Regions from separate parts of the Streptomyces sp. NPDC002206 genome, predicted to be linked through region 3. Evidence: predicted binding sites of a transcription regulator. Region 3 holds the regulator's gene; each other region holds the start of a gene.
The links. The regulator HrcA, encoded in region 3, represses chaperone genes, less so after heat shock. The targets are predictions, from matches to a motif close to TTNGCACTCNGNNNNNCNGAGTGCNAA.
Positions count from the first base shown of each region.

Region 1 (3,327 bases), on a different contig from region 3:
TGTGGACGGCGCACACGCTGTGGACAAGTCGGTCACCCACCCGCGCCCCACCCGTCTCGCAGAGCCAAGATCGGAGCCAGGCCGGAAGGAGCAGGACCAGCCCCGAACAGGACCAGCCCCGATCCAGGACCAGCCCCGAACAACCAGCCCCGAACAAACCAGGACCAGCCCGGAGCGAGCACCAAACCGGCCCCAGGACCAGGCCGGACCCAGCAACCCGGACCAGGACCGGGCCGGAGCCAGGACCAGGCCGGACCCAGGGCCGAGCCGCGGTCGCACCCCCTACGGCAGTTCGATCCCCGTCTCGATCCCGTCCAGCGCACGCGCACAAGAACAGCTGCGCTCCCCTTCCGCAGGCAGCGCCGTCACCGCGGCGAACAGCACCGCCCGCAGCCGGTCCACGTTGGCCGCGAACACCTTCAGTACGTCCCCGTGGGAGACGCCCTCGCCCGCCTCGGCGCCCGCGTCCAGGTCCGTCACCAGCGTCATCGTCGTGTAGCAGAGCCCCAGTTCACGGGCGAGCACGGCCTCTGGATGCCCGGTCATGCCGACCACCGACCAGCCCATCGCCGCATGCCAACGCGATTCGGCCCGGGTCGAGAAGCGCGGCCCCTCGACGACCACCAGGGTCCCGCCGTCCACCGGCTCCCAGCCCTTGGCGCGGGCCGAGGCCAGTGCGACCTTGCGCCCCTCGGGGCAGTACGGGTCGGCGAAGGCGAGGTGCACCACGTTCGACGCCACGCCGTCCGCGCGGGTCTCCCCGTCGTAATACGTCTGCGTGCGGGCCTTGGTGCGGTCCACCATCTGGTCCGGTACGAGCAGCGTCCCCGGTCCGTACTCCGGACGCAGCCCGCCGACCGCACACGGGCCGAGCACCTGACGTACGCCGACGGACCGCAGAGCCCACAGGTTGGCGCGGTAGTTGATGCGGTGCGGCGGCACATGGTGGCCGCGTCCGTGGCGGGGGAGGAAGGCGACTCGGCGGCCGCCGATCTCACCGAGGAAGACGGAATCGCTCGGCTGTCCGTACGGGGTGTCGACGCGAACCTCGGTGACGTCCTCCAGGAAGGAGTACAAGCCCGAGCCGCCGATGACACCGATCTCTGCGTTCACCATGTGATCACACTAGCGGGGCTGTAAATGCCGAGGGCCCCGCCGATCGGATCGGCGGGGCCCTCGGACGAAATGTGAAGCTGCGTACCTCGGCTCAGGCGGCCGACGTACCGCTCGACGACGACGCGGAGGACGACGACGAGGAAGAGGAAGCAGCGGCGGACGAAGGCGCGGACGACTTCGAGTCCGACCCCGTCGAGGAAGTCGACGAAGCGGAACCGGATGCCTTCGCGGACGCCGAAGCCGGCGCGCTGCTCGACGAGGAGCCGCGGCTGTCGTTCCGGTAGAAACCGGAACCCTTGAAGACAATGCCGACCGCCGAGAACACCTTCTTCAGGCGTCCCTCGCAGTTCGGGCACACGGTCAGAGCGTCATCGGTGAACTTCTGCACCGCCTCGAGGCCCTCGCCACATTCGGTGCACTGGTACTGATAGGTCGGCACTTGTCTTCCTCCTGGCACTCTCACTCGATGAGTGCTAACAATCCTCAATGGTAGCTGCTACGGGCCGCTGTTTGCAGTAACGTCTGTCACCTGCCTGAAGGGCAGCGGTCAGGGCTTGGCCGTCGTGGGGGCCGCTGGCCTGAGCGAAAAGCTGCCACATTATGTGGCGGAGGAGTCACACTGACGTATTCCGCTGAGCGAGCGAGCGCATGAATCGTCATTTTCTGGCCGCGACAGGATCGCGGTGAACCGTGCCGCGTGCGGCCATGATGGTCGCGCGGGCCGGTGTCAGCCGCGAACGCAGCGTCACCAGGGCCACGAGTGCCAGTACGGTCCCCACCAGCGGCACCACGAATCCGGCGCTCGCGCCGTGGGCGTCCGCCAGCCGTCCGGCGACCGTCACCGCCGCGGCCTGGCCGAGCGCGACCGCGCCCGTCAGCCAGGTGAACGCCTCGGTCCGGGCGGACGCCGGAACCAGCGCCTCGACGAGCGTGTATCCGCTGATCAGCGCGGGTGCGATGGAGAGTCCGACGAGCAGCCCGAGCCCGGCCAGCAGCGGCACGGAGTGCACGGCCCACAGCCCGGACGCGGTCAGGGTCAGCGCCGCGTACCCGGCGATCAGCCTGCGCCGCGGCCCGCTCTTCCAGGCGATGGCACCGCAGGCGATCCCGGCCAGCATGTTGCCGGCCGCGAAGATCCCGTACAGCAGGCCGTTCGCACCGGGCCGGCCGATCTCCTCGGCGAATGCGGTCAGCGAGACCTGCATGCCGCCGAAGACGGCGCCGATCCCGAGGAACGCCACCGCGAGCACGCGCACGCCCGGTACGGACAGGGCGGAGGTGTGCCGTTCGGAGGCGCCGGACGTGGTGGCGCGGACCGCGGGCTGGGTATGGCGCTGCGCCGCGAAGAGCAGGCCGCCCATCAGCGTCAGTGCGGCCTCCGCGATCAGTCCGGCCGCCGGATGCACCCCGGTGCACAGGGCGGTGGCGAGGACGGGTCCGATGACGAAGGTGAACTCGTCCGTCACCGACTCGAAGGCGGCGGCGGTCGACATCAGGGGCGAGGCCTTCCGGCCGGGTGCCGCGCCGAGCAGGGCCGCCCAGCGGGCCCGCACCATCGGGCCGATCTGCGGGACGGAGGCACCCGTCGGCACTGCGGCCAGGAACAGCAGCCAGAGCGGTGCGTCCGCCAGTGCGAGTGCCGTCAGCGCCGATACGGACGCCGTGTGCACGAGGACTCCCGGCAGCAGTACGGCGCGCTGGCCGATGCGGTCGGCCAGCTTGCCGCTCTGCGGGGCGAACAGTGCCATGGAGACACCGGTGGCAGCGGCGACGGCGCCCGCGCTGCCGTACGAGCCGGTGGTGTGCTGCACCAGCAGGACGATGCCGATGGTCAGCATCGCGAAGGGCTGCCGTGCGGCGAAGCCCGGAAGGAGGAAGGTCCACGCACCGGGGATGCGCAGCAGTTGCCCGTAACCGGGGCGGTCGGAGACCGTGGACGCCACGGTCCATGCCTTTCTGCCGCCTGGTAGCCATGCTTCCGTGGCCGGTCCGCACCTGTGGGTGCCGGTCCCGGACGGGAGCTGCCGAGAGCTGTCCTCTTCGCGCGGAACTGCGGTAGATGCCGGGCGCTCGCAGCAGAGGCGGAGGACGCCACGACCGCCATACGGTCGCGCCAGCTCTGCGTCAGGCAGAGTTGGTCGATCCGGTGTTGACCGGATCTATCGATCTTTGTCGATCACGTTTCCTTCATGCTACAGGGCAGGATCCGGT
Region 1 is NZ_JBSFCW010000039.1:24,980-28,306, reverse strand. Features, by position in the region: gene ACWCP8_RS36075 (S-methyl-5'-thioadenosine phosphorylase) at 283-1,116, opposite strand; gene ACWCP8_RS36070 (FmdB family zinc ribbon protein) at 1,208-1,555, opposite strand; gene ACWCP8_RS36065 (MFS transporter) at 1,773-3,059, opposite strand.
Region 1: a site for HrcA is predicted at 1,567-1,593, ahead of ACWCP8_RS36070 (FmdB family zinc ribbon protein). Genes of this name have one in related genera too.

Region 2 (3,327 bases), on a different contig from region 3:
TGAGCCCTCTGAACCGGGTGCAGCCCGGCGGGCCCTGAGGCATGCCCGGCTGCACCCTTTCCACGGCACCGCCTGGGTGTACTACGGCGAGGGACACACACGGTTGATGAATCCCTTCATCACGGCCGACGAGTTCAAGCTCGCCTCGCAGAACGAGGGCCACACCCTCGTGAGCGAGGAACTCTGCTCCTGGATCATCGAGCAGCTGTAACAGCATGTAACAGTGCCGGGTACGACGACGTCGGCCCCCGGGACCAACTGGTCCCGGGGGCCGACGTACGGGCACTTACCGATCCGTCAGGATCAGAAGTCCATGTCACCGCCCGGCATGCCGCCCGGAGCGCCCGCAGAGGCCTTCTCCGGCTTGTCGGCGATGACGGCCTCGGTGGTCAGGAACAGCGCGGCGATCGACGCGGCGTTCTGCAGAGCGGAGCGCGTAACCTTCGCCGGGTCGAGAATGCCCTCGGCGATCATGTCGACGTACTCGCCGGTCGCGGCGTTCAGACCGTGACCGATCGGCAGGTTGCGCACCTTCTCGACGACGACGCCACCCTCGAGACCACCGTTGATGGCGATCTGCTTGAGCGGGGCCTCCAGCGCCAGCTTGACGGCGTTGGCGCCGGTCGCCTCGTCACCCGAGAGCTCCAGCTTCTCGAAGACGGCGGTGGCCTGCAGCAGCGCCACGCCACCACCGGCGACGATGCCCTCCTCGACGGCCGCCTTCGCGTTGCGAACGGCGTCCTCGATGCGGTGCTTGCGCTCCTTGAGCTCGACCTCGGTGGCGGCACCGGCCTTGATGACGGCCACGCCGCCGGCCAGCTTCGCCAGGCGCTCCTGGAGCTTCTCGCGGTCGTAGTCCGAGTCGGAGTTCTCGATCTCGGCACGGATCTGGTTGACGCGACCCTGAACCTGGTCGCTGTCACCGGAACCGTCGACGATCGTGGTCTCGTCCTTGGTGATGACGACCTTGCGGGCGCGGCCCAGCAGGTCCAGGCCGGCGTTCTCGAGCTTGAGACCGACCTCCTCGGAGATGACCGTGCCACCGGTGAGGATGGCGATGTCGCCGAGCATGGCCTTGCGGCGGTCACCGAAGCCCGGGGCCTTGACGGCAACGGACTTGAAGGTGCCACGGATCTTGTTGACGACCAGGGTCGACAGGGCCTCGCCCTCGACGTCCTCGGCGATGATCAGCAGTGCCTTGCCGGACTGCATGACCTTCTCCAGCAGCGGAAGGAGGTCCTTCACGTTGCTGACCTTGGAGTTGACGATCAGGATGTACGGGTCGTCCAGGGACGACTCCATGCGCTCCATGTCGGTCGCGAAGTACGCCGAGATGTAGCCCTTGTCGAAGCGCATACCCTCGGTGAGTTCCAGCTCCAGACCGAAGGTCTGGGACTCCTCGACGGTGATGACGCCTTCCTTGCCGACCTTGTCCATCGCCTCGGCGATGAGCTCGCCGATCTGGGTGTCGGCGGCGGAGATGGAGGCCGTCGAAGCGATCTGCTCCTTGGTCTCCACGTCCTTGGCCTGCTCCAGCAGAGCGGCGGAGACGGCCTCGACGGCCTTCTCGATGCCCCGCTTGAGGGCCATCGGGTTTGCACCCGCGGCTACGTTGCGAAGGCCCTCACGGACGAGCGCCTGGGCGAGAACGGTGGCGGTGGTCGTACCGTCGCCGGCGACGTCGTCCGTCTTCTTGGCGACTTCCTTGACCAGCTCTGCGCCGATCTTCTCGTACGGGTCCTCGAGCTCGATCTCCTTGGCGATGGAAACACCATCGTTGGTGATCGTGGGCGCGCCCCACTTCTTCTCGAGGACGACGTTGCGGCCCTTGGGGCCAAGGGTGACCTTGACGGCGTCGGCGAGCTGGTTCATCCCGCGCTCGAGACCGCGCCGTGCCTCCTCGTCGAACGCGATGATCTTGGCCATGTGAAGTGGTCCTCCCGGACAGGGGTGGATTTCTCCGGACCGAGTGGCGCCCGCGACGGACGGCCTGCCTGCCCGGTGGTTCCTTGCCCCACCAAGCCTGCGGGCCTCACCGGCCCGGTCCAAGTTCTGTCACTCTCACCTGGAGAGTGCTAACGCCAATGATTAGCACTCGACCCCCACGAGTGCAAGCGCCCCCGGCGGTTGTGGACAACGTGCGGACCGGGCGACGGCGCGCGGGATGCCGCGGGCATGCCACGCGGGGCGACGGCCGACATCACGCGTGAAGGGCCCGTCCCCCTGGGGGTACGGGCCCTTCATGCGTGAGTGGTGTCGTTGGCCGACCGCGCCGAGCTCAGCCGACGGCGAGCTTGACCATGTCCGCCTGCGGCCCCTTCTGGCCCTGCGAGATCTCGAATTCAACTCGCTGACCCTCTTCGAGGGTGCGGTACCCGTCCATCTGGATCGCGCTGTAGTGGACGAAAACATCCGCACCACCGTCGACCGCGATGAAGCCGTACCCCTTCTCCGCGTTGAACCACTTGACGGTGCCCTGAGCCATGCCTAACTCCCCTATTACTGGCCCTTGCACAGGACCGCACTTCGCGGGCCCGGGTCAGAACTCACCCTCCGACAGGAGAGGGTGCGTGCGCCGGAACGCGTCGACCGCGGCCGAATGTATCTGCCCAACTGCCCTCTGCAACAGGTCAATCGGACGAGAATTCTGGGCAGCACTGAACGCCCGAATATGCGGAATTTGTGCGATTCCAGGGCAACTCGGACCGGGCAAAGGCCACTTATGTCGCAAGGAGTTCGAACACTTTGGCTGCATCTTGTCGCGGGCGGGCGCATTCTCATATGCGGTCGGCACGGGCAGCGGAGGGGGCTGCCCAACTGTACCGCGCTTAACCATGCAGAATTGCCCCCTCCGCTTACCTCGCAGAGGGGGCAATTCCGGTGACGCTGTGAAGTCGGCCGCGGGGCCTACGGGGAGTCCGGGCCGGGGCGACGGAAGGTCAGCAGCCGCCCGCGACGGCCGGGATGATCGAGATGCCGGCGCCGTCCGGGGTGGCCGCCTCCAGGCCGCCGTCGAAGCGCACGTCGTCGTCGTTGACGTACACGTTCACGAACCGGCGCAGCTTGCCCTGGTCGTCCAGGACGCGCGCGGCGATGCCCGGGTGGTTCTGCTCCAGCGACTCGATGACCTGGGAGAGGGTCGCGCCCTCGGCCGGGACCTCGGCCTGACCGCCCGTATAGGTGCGCAGGATGGTGGGGATACGGACCTTGACGCTCATGTGGGTGCCTTCCTTGCGTCTCGGGTGGACGTCTCGGGTGGACGTCCCGGTGGTCGGGTCAGCTGCGGGCCAGGCCGGCGTCGCGGAACGCGTCGAGGCTGGGCCGGAT
Region 2 is NZ_JBSFCW010000001.1:971,551-974,877, forward strand. Features, by position in the region: gene ACWCP8_RS04560 (hypothetical protein) at 1-3, shown strand, start outside; gene groL (chaperonin GroEL) at 304-1,926, opposite strand; gene ACWCP8_RS04570 (cold-shock protein) at 2,279-2,485, opposite strand; gene ACWCP8_RS04575 (MoaD/ThiS family protein) at 2,940-3,218, opposite strand; gene thrC (threonine synthase) at 3,277-3,327, opposite strand, start outside.
Region 2: a site for HrcA is predicted at 2,089-2,115, ahead of groL (chaperonin GroEL). Genes of this name have one in related genera too.

Region 3 (3,327 bases):
GGCTCGGCGGGGACCTCGGGGACGGGGGCGGACTTCTTCCACGGTGGGGTCAGATCCGGGTGGTAGCTGCGCATCGGACGACGATAGGACGGGAACGGGTCACGACACGCCGAATGCAGTGGACAGTTGGTCACGTTGCGCACGTACGAACGAGGCGTCCACGAGCGCACCGTGCCCCGGCACGTACACCGCACCCTCGCCGCCCAGCGCCAGCAGCCGGTCCAGCGCGGCCGGCCAGCGCGACGGGATCGCGTCCGGGCCCGCCTGCGGTTCGCCGGACTCCTCGACCAGGTCGCCGCAGAGCACGACGGCGGGGGAGCCGGGCACCAGGGCGGCGAGATCGTGGCCGGTGTGGCCGGGGCCCACGTTTGCCAGCAGCACCTGGCGACCACCGCCCAGGTCGAGGGTCCACTCGTCGCAGACCTGGTGATGCGGCGCCACCAGCACATCGGCCGCCTGCGCCGCGTCCTCCTCGGGCACTCCGTGGCGCACCGCGTCGGCGCGCAGCTCGTCCGCTCCGCGGGCCAGGAGATCCGTCACTCCGACCGCCCCGTACACCTCGGCCCCGGAGAAGGCCGCGGCGCCGAGCACATGGTCGAAGTGGGGGTGGCTGAGTGCGATATGCGTCACCCTCCGGCCGATCAATGCCTGCACCTGGGCCCGGACCTCCACACCCTCGCGCAGCGTCGATCCGGTGTCGAAGAGCAGCGCCCCCTCGGCTCCGACCACCAGTGCGACTGTCGCATCCCACCCGGGAAGCCGCCGCCGGCCCACACCGTTGCCGAGTCGCTCCCAGCCGAACTCTTCCCAAGAGGCGTCCATGCGGCGACGCTATCGGCAACGACCTGCGCAGTCTCGGGGTAGCGTGGCCGGTCGCCCTTGCTAGGGCCCTACCCGGCCGCCGTACACTGGCGGGAGATCACTGGCACTCGTACGCATCGAGTGCCAGGGCCCTTCGAGGAACGACCGAAACGACCGGGATCCACCGAGTGACACAGCTGGAGGTGTGCGCCATGCTCAGCGAACGCAGACTCGAAGTGCTGCGCGCCATCGTCCAGGACTATGTCGGTACCGAGGAGCCCGTCGGTTCCAAGGCGCTCACCGAGCGGCACAAGCTGGGGGTCTCCCCGGCCACGGTCCGCAACGACATGGCAGTGCTGGAGGACGAGGGCTTCATCGCCCAGCCCCACACCAGCGCGGGACGCATTCCGACGGACAAGGGCTACCGGCTCTTCGTCGACAAGCTCGCGGGTGTCAAGCCCCTGTCGTCGCCGGAGCGCAGGGCCATTCAGAACTTCCTCGACGGCGCGGTCGACCTCGACGACGTCGTGGGCCGCACCGTACGGCTGCTCGCGCAGCTGACGCGGCAGGTTGCCGTCGTGCAGTACCCCTCGCTGACCCGGTCGACGGTGCGGCATGTGGAGCTGCTGTCGCTTGCGCCCGCCCGGCTGATGCTCGTGCTGATCACGGACACCGGCCGGGTCGAGCAGCGCATGATCGACTGCCCCGCGCCGTTCGGTGAGACCTCTCTCGCCGATCTGCGGGCCCGGCTCAACAGCCGGGTCGTCGGACGCCGTTTCTCGGACGTCCCGCAGCTGGTGCAGGATCTGCCGGAATCCTTCGAGAGCGAGGACCGGGGAACCGTGTCCACCGTGCTCTCGATCCTGCTCGAAACCCTCGTCGAGGAGACGGAGGAGCGGCTGATGATCGGCGGCACCTCCAACCTCACCCGCTTCGGGCACGACTTCCCTCTGATGATCCGGCCGGTGCTGGAGGCATTGGAGGAGCAGGTCGTGCTGCTGAAGCTGCTCGGCGAGGCCAAGGACTCGGGCATGACCGTACGTATCGGGCACGAGAACGCCCACGAGGGGCTCAACTCCACGTCCGTCGTCGCGGTCGGCTACGGTTCGGGCGACGAGGCAGTCGCCAAACTCGGCGTGGTCGGACCGACCCGCATGGACTACCCCGGAACGATGGGAGCGGTACGCGCAGTGGCACGTTACGTCGGACAGATCCTGGCGGAGTCGTAAGTGGCCACGGACTACTACGCCGTACTCGGCGTGCGCCGCGACGCATCTCAGGACGAGATCAAGAAGGCCTTCCGGCGGCTCGCACGCGAGCTGCATCCGGATGTCAACCCCGATCCGAAGACCCAGGAGCGGTTCAAGGAGATCAACGCCGCCTACGAGGTGTTGTCGGACCCGCAGAAGAAGCAGGTCTACGACCTCGGCGGCGACCCGCTGTCCGCCTCCGGCGGCGGTGGCGCGGGCGGATTCGGACAGGGTGGCTTCGGCAACTTCTCCGACATCATGGACGCGTTCTTCGGTACGGCGTCGCAGCGCGGACCCCGTTCGCGCACCCGGCGCGGCCAGGACGCGATGATCCGGCTGGAGATCGATCTCGGCGAGGCCGCGTTCGGCACCACCAAGGACATCCAGGTCGACACGGCCGTTGTCTGTACGACCTGCAGCGGCGAGGGCGCCGCACCCGGCACCTCCGCCCAGACCTGTGACATGTGCCGCGGACGCGGTGAGGTCTCCCAGGTCACCCGGTCGTTCCTCGGCCAGGTCATGACCTCGCGGCCCTGCCCGCAGTGCCAGGGCTTCGGTACGGTCGTGCCGACCCCGTGCCCGGAGTGCGCCGGTGACGGCCGCATCCGTTCGCGGCGCACGCTCACCGTGAAGATCCCCGCCGGTGTCGACAACGGCACCCGCATCCAGCTCGCGGGCGAGGGCGAGGTCGGCCCCGGCGGCGGCCCGGCCGGCGACCTGTATGTCGAGATCCACGAGCTGCCGCACGCGGTGTTCCAGCGCAGGGGCGACGATCTGCACTGCACTGTCACGATCCCCATGACGGCGGGCGCGCTCGGCACCAAGGTTCCGTTGGAGACACTCGACGGTCTGGAGGAGGTCGACATCCGGCCGGGCACCCAGTCCGGTCAGTCGGTCCCGCTGCACGGCCGCGGCATCACCCACCTGCGTGGTGGCGGGCGCGGCGATCTGATCGTGCACGTCGAGGTGATGACCCCGTCGAAGCTGGACCCGGAGCAGGAGCGACTGCTGCGTGAGCTGGCGAAGCTGCGCGGCGAGGAGCGGCCCACCGGTCAGTTCCAGCCGGGGCAGCAGGGGTTGTTCTCCCGGCTCAAGGACGCGTTCAACGGCCGCTGAGGGCCGTCCGTCGCGTCACTGCCCTCTGCAACGCACCGCCCGCCGGTCCCGGACCGGCGGGCGGTGCGCATATGGCGGTACCCCTTCCGGTCACCTTTCGGCTCCCCTTCCGGATCCCGCTTCGGATATCTTTCGGGCCGCCTCATGGCTGATTCGGCAC
Region 3 is NZ_JBSFCW010000021.1:91,017-94,343, forward strand. Features, by position in the region: gene ACWCP8_RS29175 (DUF3097 domain-containing protein) at 1-74, opposite strand, end outside; gene ACWCP8_RS29180 (MBL fold metallo-hydrolase) at 100-822, opposite strand; gene hrcA (heat-inducible transcriptional repressor HrcA) at 1,014-2,030, shown strand; gene dnaJ (molecular chaperone DnaJ) at 2,031-3,167, shown strand.

Region 4 (3,327 bases), on a different contig from region 3:
ACGCGGCGTTCTCCAGCGCGGAGCGGGTGACCTTGACCGGGTCGATGACGCCGGCCTTCACCAGGTCGCCGTACTCGCCGGTCGCGGCGTTGAAGCCCTGGCCCTTGTCGAGCTCGGCGACCTTCGAGGTGATGACGTAACCCTCGAGGCCCGCGTTCTCGGCGATCCAGCGCAGCGGCTCGACGGCGGCGCGGCGCACGACCGCGACACCGGTGGCCTCGTCGCCGGTCTTGCCGAGGTTGCCCTCGAGGACCTTGACGGCGTGCACCAGAGCGGAGCCACCACCGGAGACGATGCCCTCCTCGACCGCGGCGCGGGTCGCGGAGATGGCGTCCTCCAGACGGTGCTTCTTCTCCTTGAGCTCCACCTCGGTGGCGGCACCGACGCGGATCACGCACACGCCGCCGGCCAGCTTCGCAAGGCGCTCCTGGAGCTTCTCGCGGTCCCAGTCGGAGTCCGTGGAGTCGATCTCGGCCTTGATCTGGTTGACCCGGCCCTTGACGTCGCCGGGCTCGCCGCCGCCGTCCACGATGGTCGTGTCGTCCTTGGAGATGGTCACGCGGCGCGCCGTGCCCAGCACGTCCAGACCGGCCTGGTCGAGCTTGAGGCCGACCTCCTCGGCGATGACGGTCGCACCGGTGAGGGTGGCGATGTCGCCGAGCATGGCCTTGCGGCGGTCACCGAAGCCCGGGGCCTTCACCGCGACGGCGTTGAAGGTGCCACGGATCTTGTTGACGACCAGGGTCGACAGGGCCTCGCCCTCGACGTCCTCGGCGATGATCAGCAGCGGCTTGGAGCCACCGGCCTGGATGACCTTCTCCAGCAGCGGGAGCAGCTCCTGGATCGAGCCGATCTTGCCCTGGTGGATCAGGATGTACGGGTCGTCGAGGACGGCCTCCATACGCTCCTGGTCGGTCACCATGTACGGGGACAGGTAACCCTTGTCGAAGGCCATGCCCTCGGTGAACTCGAGGTCCAGACCGAAGGTGTTGGACTCCTCGACGGTGATGACACCGTCCTTGCCGACCTTGTCCATCGCGTCTGCGATGAGCTCGCCGACCTGCGAGTCCTGCGCGGAGAGCGCGGCCACGGCGGCGATGTCGGACTTGTCGTCGATCGGGCGGGCGGTCGCGAGGAGCTCCTCGGACACGGCCTTGACCGCGGCGTCGATGCCCTTCTTCAGGGCGGCCGGGGACGCACCCGCGGCAACGTTGCGCAGGCCCTCGCGGACGAGCGCCTGGGCGAGCACGGTGGCGGTGGTGGTGCCGTCACCCGCTACGTCGTTGGTCTTGGTCGCCACCTCCTTCACCAGCTGGGCACCGAGGTTCTCGTACGGGTCGTCGAGCTCGACCTCGCGCGCGATGGTGACACCGTCGTTGGTGATGGTGGGAGCGCCGAACTTCTTGTCGATGACGACGTTGCGGCCCTTGGGGCCGATCGTCACCTTCACCGTGTCGGCAAGCTTGTTGACGCCACGCTCAAGGGCGCGACGGGCGTCCTCGTCGAACTTCAGAATCTTCGCCATGGGAGCTGAGCTTTCCTCTCAAACGAACTGCGCCCCCGACCGCCGGCTAGTTATTTCGCAGGGGGCCAGGGGCGCAGAACGGAAGCAAACGTGGGTGAATTACTTCTCGACGATCGCGAGCACGTCGCGAGCCGAGAGGACGAGGTACTCCTCGCCGTTGTACTTCACCTCGGTGCCGCCGTACTTGCTGTAGAGCACGACGTCACCGGTGTTGACGTCGAGCGGAAGACGCTCGCCGTTCTCGAAGCGACCCGGGCCCACGGCCAGGACGACGCCCTCCTGGGGCTTCTCCTTGGCGGTGTCCGGGATGACCAGGCCAGAGGCCGTGGTCTGCTCGGCGTCGAGCGGCTGGACCACAATGCGGTCCTCAAGCGGCTTGATGGCAACCTTGGAGCTGGTGGTCGTCACGATCCGGCCTCCCCCTTCGGAGATCTCGGGGTTAACTGCGGGGTTAACTGTCTGGGGTGGCGACCAGGTGGATCCGTCGTCGCGGGTGCCGGACCTGCCAGTCGCACAGTACTGCTGGCACTCTCCAGTGGGGAGTGCCAGAGCCGAGACTATGACCGCGATTAGCACTCGGTCAAGCGGAGTGCCAATTCGGTGCGGTCGTGGCGTGGCAGCCATGGGGCAAGACCCCCCGGGGCGCAGTCCAGGAGCATGCGCCCCGGGCGAGGCCCGCAGGGCGAAGTTCACGGGCGCGCGAAGTCCACGGGCACGCGGCTACCGCCGGTCGCAGCCGGTCCCGGGGTCCACGTCGCCGTACGATTCCGACCGGTCCGGCTGCCGCTCCCTCAGCGGTGGCGACAGCCGGGAGTCCGCGGACTCCTGCGGCCGGTCCCGCCGCCCGCAGGCGGTGACGACCCACGACCCGGGCGCCCCGTGATCACTCCGCACGTCCGCCTTCGGCCCCGACTCCGACGTCCGCCCGGGCCCCGCCGCCGGTGCCCGGTGCGGGCCGCGCACCTTCTGCGCGGCCTTCCGGCCCAGTCGTTCGATCGGGTCGACCGACTGCGCGCACCCGGCGGTGGCGGTCAGAAGAACACCGGCCGCCAGCAGTCCGGCGAGCAGCCGGCGCGCCCGGCTCATACGTAGTCCCCCGGCCGTGCCACGGCGTACCCCTTGTCCGTGATGGTCTTCATGACCGTCGTGACCGGCTTCATGGCCGCGCGGATCACGGCGGCCCGGCTGCCGCTACCGTCCCAGTCCGTGGCGTCCCCGAAGCGCGTGAGGACGATGTCGCAGGGGCGCAGATCGCGGTCCCGCTCCCGCCACTCCAGGTCCAGGTCCAGGTCCAGGTCCAGGTCCAGCTTCCCGGCAGGTGCGGCAGGTGCCGGCAGGTCGCCGGGCGGGCCGGCCCGCCCGGCGGGGGCGCCCGGCCCGCCTGCGGAGGGCCTGGCGGCCCGGCGCTCGGCGCGGTCGCCGGATTCGGAGGCGCAACCGGAGCCGACAGCGACGACGAGGGGCGCGGCCGGAACCGCGCATCCCGGCCACCCCCGTCGCAGGCCACCCTGCCTGCGACAGATCGAGCCCGGCCTCTGCCCCGTCATGGCAAATTCTTCCTTTTGTCGTAAAACCACATGATTTCGCATACTGGCAGCAATCGAACGATCACTCGGCCCGACACCGCCGCCGGCCCCCGAGCGGTCCCCCGGCTGGCTCACAATGGGCCGGTGAACGCCTTCGCCCCGACCGGCCCGACAGACCCGCGCGACCCGCGCGACCCGCGCAGCCCGAGCAGCCCGAGCGACCCATCCGATGCCGCCGACCCGCTCGCCGACCCGCTCACCGCCTTCATGGCATTG
Region 4 is NZ_JBSFCW010000001.1:633,420-636,746, forward strand. Features, by position in the region: gene groL (chaperonin GroEL) at 1-1,525, opposite strand, end outside; gene groES (co-chaperone GroES) at 1,625-1,933, opposite strand; gene ACWCP8_RS02910 (hypothetical protein) at 2,246-2,611, opposite strand; partial or broken gene ACWCP8_RS02915 (hypothetical protein) at 2,608-2,802, opposite strand; gene ACWCP8_RS02920 (THUMP-like domain-containing protein) at 3,319-3,327, shown strand, end outside.
Region 4: a site for HrcA is predicted at 2,095-2,121, ahead of groES (co-chaperone GroES). Genes of this name have one in related genera too.